One region of the Rahnella aceris genome, then DNA from elsewhere that is predicted to be linked to it. Evidence: predicted binding sites of a transcription regulator. Region 1 holds the regulator's gene; each other region holds the start of a gene.

Region 1 (3,285 bases):
GATCAGGGTATCGACCAGTCGTGGTACCAGAAAATGCACGCCGTTCATCGCCAGCAATTGCAGGGTATACACTGCAGTCACCGTCATGCCGACCATCGCCAGTCCGTAGTTTTTGCGCAGAACGGTATAGGACAACAGGGTGATCAGCAGCATGCACAGCAGCGTGGTGCCTTCCGGCAGTTCCAGTTTGAGCAAGCCTGAGGCAATCAGCAATCCGGCCAGCGTACCGAGTGCACGGTGCTGGATCCTCACCCGCGTGGCGTTATAACCGTTCTGGCTGACCAACATGATAGTCAGCAAGATCCAGTAGGGTTTGGGCAAATTGAAGAACAGACCCAGACTGCTGCCAATCGCCAGAATAATGCCCAAACGTGCGGCATTACGCAGTGCCACGGATTTGAAGGAAAGATAGCTTTTCAGCGCGGGCCAGAAGGGCAAACGCGGCTGGGTGTTCATCAGGTCACGTTTGTACAACGGCCGCTGTGTGCGTAACAGACGGGCAATGCGGCTGAAATGGTAATAACAAAACTGACCTACCGGATTGTCCGGGTTGCGCGCGGCGATTTTCTCCAGCGCGGTCAGCTCATTGGCCATCGTAAAGCGCCCGGATAAACGATGATAAAGAATATCGTCGGCAATCACCCGAAGACGGGTGGAAATCACCTGCGCATTTCGGCGGATAACCGCTTCGGCATGGCTTTCCTCCACCAGTTTCTGCACTTCTTCCGGCTGATGCAGGCTCACTGTAATGTGCTCCTGCAAATCGAGCGCCACCTGAAAACGCTGAAATAGCCGCTTATGGTGATGATGATGTCCGTGCTGGGGCAACATGTGTAATTGCTGATAAAGCAGGGCAATCAGGTCGATAACCTGCTGCTGGCGGGTTAGCAGTGGGGGTAACGCAGTTTCGGGATCGGTATGTTGCGTCAGCAGGCTGTACTTGGCTTCGAAATAATCCGCGAGTTGCAGATAGAGCTGGCTGAGCGTTTCGCGCATCGGCTGTTCTTCCGAAATACGAAACCACGCCCAGTTAAACAATCCGTACCAGGCTGTGCCAGCGGCGAACAACACCGGGGCCTGCCACATCGGGCGCACGCCCACCATACTCAGCGTGAAGATAGTCGCCACCAGCGCACCGGGCAGCAGGCGCGCATGCAGCGGGCTGATTTCACCGGTGACGCCCAGCAGTAACGCCAGCGACAGCATGATCAGCGGCAGCGGTATATGCCAGCTTTCGAGCATCAGTTGCAGCAGAAGGCTGCTCACGGCAAAGAGTGAACCGCCGACGAGCAGGCGTTTGAAAAAGCGTTTATGCGGGGTATCCAGACCGGCGATGTTACAACAGGCCGGGCAGAGGGAAAACAGCAGGCCCATTTGCAAATTGCCAAACAGCCAGCAAATGCCAACAGGCAAGCACAACACCAGCGTCTGGCGCAGCGCGTAGTTCACTTCAGGATGGTAAAACAGTCTTCGCCATAGCGTCATGGGTAAAGCTTAGCCCATAAAAAAGGCGCGACAGTGTTTTGCCGCGCCAATTTTTGAGGGATTAACGTGTGCCGTAAACGACAATCGTTTTACCGTGTGCGGAGATCAGGCTTTGATCTTCCAGCATTTTGAGAATGCGTCCGACTGTTTCACGTGAACAACCGACGATTTGGCCAATTTCCTGGCGGGTAATCTTGATTTGCATCCCGTCCGGATGGGTCATTGCATCAGGCTGTTTAGCCAGATTGAGCAAGGTTTGAGCGATACGACCGGTAACGTCAAGGAAGGCAAGGTTGCCGACTTTCTCTGACGTCACTTGCAGACGGTTGGCCATCTGCGCGGAGAGACGCATCAGAATATCCGGGTTAACCTGAATCAGCTGGCGGAATTTTTTATATGAAATTTCAGCCACTTCACAGGCAGTTTTAGCACGTACCCAGGCACTGCGTTCCTGACCTTCTTCGAAGAGTCCCAGCTCACCGATGAAGTCACCTTGGTTAAGGTAGGACAGTATCATTTCCTTGCCTTCTTCATCTTTAATCAGGACAGCAACTGACCCTTTCACGATGTAGTAAAGCGTTTCGGCTTTTTCACCCTGGTGAATCAGCGTACTTTTAGAAGGATACTTATGTATATGACAGTGAGACAGGAACCATTCAAGAGTCGGGTCTGTTTGTGGCTTGCCGAGAACCATTTGCTATTATCCTCTGTTGTTATCGCTGCCCAAAATCACAGGGCTCAGAGTTCCCTGTACGGCACTTCAAATCCAAAGCGCCCTTTCAGCATATAACTCTCCAGAAATGCTGCAAGCGGATGTCGGAGTGCAACAGCCTGTTTATTGCTGTCATCACCGTGGGTTCTGTACTTAAACCGCAAAAACCGTCACCGCAATTTACTGGAAAGTATGTTTCGGCTTTGTTTGTAGCACAGGTTTGAGATGCTGTCTTCTGTTGTCTCGCTTCAGCATGATGGCGATCGGGTTACGTTGCCAGATTTTAGGTGAAAGGGTACTCTGAGAGCAGATTTCGACAAGTTTATTCACCGGGAGAATAGTTCATGCATGCACGTGTCAAATGGGTTGAAGGACTGACATTTTTAGGTGAGTCTGCATCGGGTCATCAGATTTCAATGGATGGAAACGCGGGTGATAAAGCCCCAAGCCCGATGGAAATGTTACTGATGTCCGCAGGGGGGTGTAGTGCAATCGACGTGGTGTCAATTTTGCAAAAAGGTCGTAATGACGTGCGTGATTGTGAAGTGAAGCTGACCTCACAACGCCGCGAAGAAGCGCCGCGTCTGTTCACTCACATCAATCTGCATTTTATCGTCACCGGTAAGGATCTGACCGATAAGATTGTTGAACGCGCAGTCAGCCTGTCTGCCGAAAAATACTGTTCTGTGTCTCTGATGCTGGGGAAAGCGGCCACAATCACCCACAGCTTTGAAGTGATTGCAGCCGAATAAAGTTTACTCGATCTTCTTGCCTTCCATCAGGCGCTGCACCAGCGGCGCCATGATCAGCTCCATCGCCAGCCCCATTTTGCCGCCCGGCACCACCAGTGTTTTGATGTGCGAGATAAACGACCCTTGCAGCATGGCCAGCAGATACGGGAAATCGATGTCATCCAGTCCCTGAAAATGAATCACCACAAAGCTTTCATCCAGTGACGGAATGGCTTTGGCGGCAAACGGGTTCGAGGTGTCGATGGTGGGTACCCGCTGGAAATTGATGTGTGTGCGGGAAAACTGCGGCGTAATGTAATTGATATAGTCATCCATCGAACGCACGACGGAATCCAT
Region 2 (3,285 bases), on a different contig from region 1:
GAATATTTACCTGAAGTCCTGAAAGGATTGCACACCAGCCTGACACTGACCGTGGCGGCACTGATTGTTGCACTGTTACTGGCGATGATTTTCACCGTCGTTCTGACGCTGAAAGTGCCGGTTGCCAGTCAGATCGTTAAAGGTTACATCACGCTGTTTACCGGCACACCGTTGCTGGTGCAAATCTTCCTGATTTACTACGGACCGGGCCAGTTTCCGTCGATCCGCGAAATTCCGTGGTTATGGGAAGTCCTGTCGCAGCCGTGGCTTTGCGCGATGTTTGCATTGGCGCTGAACAGCGCGGCATATACCACACAGTTGTTTACCGGTGCGGTACGCGCTATTCCGTCCGGCCAGTGGCAGTCGTGCGAAGCACTTGGCATGTCGAAGCCGCAAACCTTGCGCATTCTGTTGCCGTACGCCTTTAAACGCGCGCTGTCATCGTATTCCAACGAAGTGGTGCTGGTGTTTAAAAGTACCTCGCTGGCCTACACCATTACGCTGATGGATGTGATGGGTCACAGCCAGCTGATGTACGGTCGTACGTATGACGTGATGGTATTCGGTGCGGCCGGTGTGGTTTATCTGTGCGTGAACGGGTTGCTGACCCTGATGATGCGCCTGATTGAGCGTCGTGCACTGGCATTTGAACGCCGTAACTGATAGCCAGAGAAGAATCTGAAGGGACGAGAAATCGTCCCTTTTTTTGTGCCGGAAAAAACATCCCCTTGTTTCAATTTATAATTTTTTAATCAAATTTATTGCATATAAATTCATTTAGTGGCACTTTATTCTCAGGTTTCACTTCCTGCCAGTTACCCGATTAAATTAATAAAATCAGTAAACTGTACCATGAAGGGAATGTCATTTTTTGAACAGGAATGTATTGCATGAAAAAGCTGATCCTCGCCGCCCTCTTGTCTGCCACGGTTTTCACTGCCACCGCTGCGGACACCATTCGTTTCGGTACTTCCGCCACGTATCCGCCGTTTGAATCTATCGGCGCTGACAACCAGATTATTGGTTTTGATATCGACCTGGCGAACGCGCTGTGTAAGCAAATGCAGGAAACCTGTACCTTCACCAATCAGCCGTTTGATGGTCTGATCCCGGCACTGAAATTCCGTCGTTTCGATGTGATTATTTCCGGTATGGATATCACGGAAGAGCGCAGTAAACAGGTGACGTTCACCCAGCCTTACTACGCTAACACGGCAATGATTATCGGGCCGAAAGGCAAGTTTGCTTCTATTGCGGATCTGAAAGGTAAGCGTGTTGGCCTGGAAAATGGCACCACGCACCAGAAATACCTGATGGAAAAGCATCCTGAAATCACTACCGTCGGTTACGACAGCTATCAGAATGCGATTCTGGATCTGAAAAGTGGTCGTCTGGACGGGCTGTTAGGCGACACCGCCGTGCTGAACGGCTGGCTGAAATCCAACCCGAATCTGGGTGAAGTCGGCGAGCTGATTAAAGATCCGCAATACTTTGGTACCGGCGTCGGCATGGCGGTGCGTCCTGATAATAAGGAACTGCTGGCGAAGCTGAACACAGCGCTGGAAGGGATCAAAGCTAACGGCGAATTTAAAAAGATCAATGACAAGTGGTTCCCGGCTCACTGATTCCCCGTCATCCTTTTTTAACAGCCGTCTGGAAAGGCGGCTGTTCTGCGTAACATCTCCCAAATATGCAACGAAGCAGAACTTATTACATCGAAAAAGTGACATTCATCACACTACATTCATGGAATGACTTTTACACTGTTCAACCGTAATCACTGCGAGATCGAATGTTTATGCACGCACGTTTTCACACCGCCTTTGCGGCACTCCCTGAAAATTTATCCTCCGCGCTTGAGCCGTTTTTGCGTCATGATGACTTCCCGGCAATGCTCACTGCGGCTGATGTTGCGCAGATAAAACAGGCGACCGGACTGGACGATGACGCGCTGGCATTTGCCCTGCTGCCTCTGGCCGCAGCCTGTTCCGTTACGCCTATCTCTCATTTCAATGTCGGTGCGGTTGCACGCGGAATTTCAGGCAATTTGTATTTCGGTGCCAACATGGAATTCGCCGGTGCGCCGATGCAACAAACGGTTCACGCTGAGCAATCCGCAGTCACGCACGCCTGGCTGCGTGGTGAAACCCGTCTGGCCTCCATCACCGTGAATTACACCCCTTGCGGGCATTGTCGTCAGTTTATGAATGAGCTGACCAGCGGCACAGCGCTGGATATCCATCTGCCCGATCGTGATGTAGCAACACTTGGCGATTATCTGCCGCACTCCTTCGGCCCAAAGGATCTGGACATCACCACCCTGCTGATGGACCAAGTGAATCACGGTTACACACTGGAAAGCACCGACTCCCTGGCACTCATGGCACTGGATGCCTGCAATCAAAGTCATGCGCCTTACAGTAAGTCGCACAGTGGTGTGGCGCTGGAAACTCATAACGGCAAACAGTTCGGTGGCCGTTACGCCGAAAACGCCGCATTCAATCCGAGCCTGCCTCCTTTGCAGGCCGCGTTAATCCTGCTGAATATGTCAGGTGAAGATTGCCTGAAAGTGCGCCGTGCAGTACTGGTCGAGCAAAAAGATGCGTTGATCACGCAAAACGATGCCACGCGTGCCACGTTAAAAGCACTGGGCTGCAAAGATATCACCACGCTGACCTGCTGATAGTGTGAGCCGGTTAACACTAAAGACTCTGTTTCCGGAGTCTTTAGTTACATAACATTGTCATTACATTTGTCATTTGAAATCCTTATTTCCTCTCTGTTACCCTCACCGCTCCGAAATATAAAAAACAACATTCTGAAAACCGGAAGAGTAAAACGATGGAACTTGAATACGAAAGTAAACGCCCCCTGTACATTCCCCACGCTGGCCCGATCCTGTTAGAGTTTCCGTTACTGAATAAAGGCAGCGCTTTTACTGAAGAAGAGCGCAGCAACTTTAACCTTCACGGTTTACTGCCGGAAGCGGTGGAAACCATCGAAGAACAGGCTGACCGTGCCTACCGCCAGTTTCAGAATTTCAAAACCGACATCGATAAACACATCTATTTGAGAAACATTCAGGACACCAATGAGACACTGTTCTACCGTCTGCTGGACAACCATCTCAGCGAAATGATGCCGGTGATTTATACCCCGACCGTCGGCGAGGCCTGCGAACACTTTTCCGATATCTACCGCCGCGCCCGTGGCCTGTTCATCTCTTATCCCAACCGCGCCCACATCGATGACATGTTGCAGAACGCCACCAAACAACACGTAAAA
Region 3 (3,285 bases), on a different contig from region 1:
AACTGGTGTTGTTGCAGGCATGGCTCGCACAAAGTCAGCACCGTTATGCTGAAGTCGAGGTGTTGCTGGCCCGCGCTGAAAGCGAAATGAAACAGCATAATATTGTGATGGAACAGGCACTGGCGGCCGAGTTTGATGCCCTGCGGGCACAGGTGGCTATCAACGACGGACGTCAGGATGAGGCGGAAAAACTGGCCACTGAGGCGCTGCGCTATCTGCCTTATGAAAGCTATTACAGCCGCATTGTGGCCACGTCCGTGACCGGTGAAATCCAGCACTGCAAAGGGGATCTCACCCGCGCACTGCCGCTGATGCAGCAGACCGAGCAAATCGCCCGCCGTTATGAAGCCTATCACTACGCCTTATGGGCGCTGCTGCAACAGAGTGAAATTCTGATTGCTCAGGGCTTTTTGCAGGCCGCGTTTGAGATGCAGGATCGCGCTTTTGAACTGGTGCGCGAACAGCATCTTGAACAGTTGCCGATGCACGAATTTTTATTGCGTTTACGTTCCCAGCTGCTGTGGTCATGGTCGCGGCTCGATGATGCAGAAGAAGCTGCGCGTGAAGGGCTTAATGTGCTGAGCAATTTCCAGCCACAACAGCAGTTGCAATGCCTGGCAATGTTGGCGAAATGTTCGCTGGCACGCGGTCAGCTCGACAACGCCCATCACCATTTACAGCGCTGTGAAGCGTTGCTGAAAACCGGTCAGTATCACATTGACTGGCTGACCAATACCGATAAGCCGCGGGTGATTTACTGGCAGATGATTGGCGATAAAAACGCTGCACGCCAGTGGCTGCAACAGGCGCGTAAACCGGACATGGCAGATAACCATTTCCAGCAAGGCCAGTGGCGAAATATTGCCCGCGTACAGATTTTGCTGGAACAGTTTGATGAAGCTGAAGTGGTGCTCGATGAACTGAATCAGAATGCCCGGCAGTTGCGCCTGACCAGCGATCTGAACCGCAATTTGCTGCTGAGTAACTTACTTTACTGGCAAACCGGGCGCAAAAGTGACGCCCAAAAAGCATTGATCGAAGCGCTGGCGCTGGCGAACCGTACCGGTTTTGTCAGTCATTTCGTCATCGAAGGGGAAATGATGGCGCAACAACTGCGCCAGTTGATCCAGCTTAATCTGCTACCGGAACTGGAACAGCGCCGCGCCCAGCAGATTTTGCGCGAAATTAACCAGCATCACCGTCACAAGTTTGCGCATTTCGACGAAGGCTTTGTGAACAAACTGCTGACCCATCCGCAAGTGCCGGAACTGATCCGTACCAGTCCGCTGACGCAGCGCGAGTGGCAGGTTCTGGGGCTGATTTACTCCGGCTACAGTAATGACCAGATTGCCGGTGAGCTGGACGTTGCATCAACGACCATCAAAACCCATATCCGTAATCTGTATCAGAAGCTGGGGGTTGCGCACCGGCAGGAAGCGGTGCAGCAGGCTCAGCACCTGTTACAAGTGATGGGTTACGGCGCGTAATTATCTCTTCAAAATACATCACGATTTCTCCGCTTTTCATAACACATCGTCAAAATAAGTTGATGTGTTATGCCTATTTTTTATTAGCGAACATTTTTTACTCAAAAATAAAATCCGGTGATATAATGTGACCGTCGTCACATAATTGTAATTCACCATTTCTTCTGTAAAGCCCATTGCCCGCCCGTCGTAGCAGCCTTCCGGCTGATTTTGGCTTCGTGCAAGTGGCTGTAGTAAGTAAGGATTTTATCGATGGGTACATTAACTGCCGGGATTTTAATGATGCGCTGGGAATTGCTGAGCGCTTTTTTGATGTTCTGCACCAGTCAGCTTAATATTGTTTGTCGCCAGTCCAGCCGCAATACCATGGCATTCGTTTGCAGTGGTATCGGCCTCACCGTGACCTGTTTCTTTGTCATGAGCCTGATGGGCATGAGCTACAACGCCGTTGCCGTCGCGCAATTCTGGGCAAACACCAAAGACGTTTTCTTTGATGTCATGAGCAAAACCCCGACCGATATGTCTTACTACTATTAATCCGATTTCCTTAGCGGATATTCCAGATTATTAAAGGGCAGAACCGCATGTTCTGCCCTTTTTGTTATCCCGCGCTTTCCCCCGTGTTACTTCTGATGATTATTTGTTCAGCCGGATGTCATGTAATCCTAAATATAAAAATTTGCGTGACGCATCGAATGTCTTTTTGTATCTATCATTCTGATTACCTGTAAATTGCGGGATGTACCGAAAGGTAAAAAGATATTGTGCTGGCGTCTAAACTATTCATTGCTAATAGTTGAAGGGACGTATTAGATTCTCACTCTATACTTTTCTTAGAATGATCATTGCTTTGTTTGCTTCAGGCTGCTGAATTTTCTCTGATTTGGCTCCCCTGCTTATGGTTGAAGGAATTCCGATGAATACGCATCACATGCTTGGCGCGTTAGTGTTACTGGTAAGTTCTGCTTCTTCTCTCGCCGTTGAAACAACGGGCATTCCTCAGGATCAGGTGAAAGAGCGCAACGCGTTCATTGCCGATTTGATGAAAAAAATGACCCTTGATGAAAAAATCGGTCAGCTGAATCTGGTCACTGTGGGGCCTGAGTACCAAAAAGAAGCCATCATGGCTGACATCCGCGCCGGTAAAGTCGGTGGCGTGTTTAACACGGTAACTAAGCCCGATATCCGCCGTATGCAGGATCAGGTGCAGTACAGCCGCCTGAAAATTCCTCCGTTTTATGCCTATGACGTGGTGCATGGGCAGCGCACGATTTTCCCTATCAGCCTCGGTCTGGCGGCGAGCTGGGATATGCAGGCGGTGGCGACCAGCGCACGTATTTCAGCCCAGGAAACGGCAGCTGATGGCCTGAACATGACGTTCTCACCGATGGTCGATATCACCCGTGATCCGCGCTGGGGCCGTGTTTCTGAAGGTTTCGGCGAAGATACCTATCTGACCTCGCGCCTCGCGCATGAAATGGTTACCGGTTATCAGGGCAAAGACCCGTCTGCCCCTGACGCCGTCATGGCAAACGTCAAACACTATGCGTTGTACGGTGCTGTCGAAGGCGGCCGCGAATACAACACTGTGGACATGAGCCTGACCCGCATGTTCAACGATTACATGCCACCTTATAAAGCGGCAGTCGATGCGGGTGCCGGCGGTGTGATGGTGGCACTGAACAGCGTTAACGGTATTCCTGCCACCTCGAATACCTGGCTGCTGAAAGATATTCTGCGCGATGACTGGCAGTTCAAGGGCCTGACTGTCAGCGACCACGGCGCCATTGGCGGGCTG

The links. The regulator CRP, encoded in region 1, controls carbon source genes, mostly activating them, when cyclic AMP is high. The targets are predictions, from matches to a motif close to ATGTGANNNNNNTCACAT.
Region 2: the regulator CRP is predicted to act here: its motif matches at 1,722-1,739, upstream of cdd (cytidine deaminase).
Region 3: the regulator CRP is predicted to act here: its motif matches at 1,613-1,630, upstream of GW591_RS21020 (YjcB family protein).

What each region holds. Positions count from the first base shown of each region.
Region 1 is NZ_JAADJV010000004.1:75,102-78,386, reverse strand. Features, by position in the region: gene GW591_RS18625 (YccS/YhfK family putative transporter) at 1-1,485, opposite strand, end outside; gene crp (cAMP-activated global transcriptional regulator CRP) at 1,547-2,179, opposite strand; gene GW591_RS18615 (OsmC family protein) at 2,542-2,949, shown strand; gene GW591_RS18610 (phosphoribulokinase) at 2,953-3,285, opposite strand, start outside.
Region 2 is NZ_JAADJV010000001.1:593,227-596,511, reverse strand. Features, by position in the region: gene artM (arginine ABC transporter permease ArtM) at 1-663, shown strand, start outside; gene GW591_RS02705 (arginine ABC transporter substrate-binding protein) at 891-1,625, shown strand; gene cdd (cytidine deaminase) at 1,799-2,683, shown strand; gene GW591_RS02695 (NAD-dependent malic enzyme) at 2,842-3,285, shown strand, end outside.
Region 3 is NZ_JAADJV010000005.1:164,220-167,504, forward strand. Features, by position in the region: gene malT (HTH-type transcriptional regulator MalT) at 1-1,487, shown strand, start outside; gene GW591_RS21020 (YjcB family protein) at 1,740-2,024, shown strand; gene bglX (beta-glucosidase BglX) at 2,404-3,285, shown strand, end outside.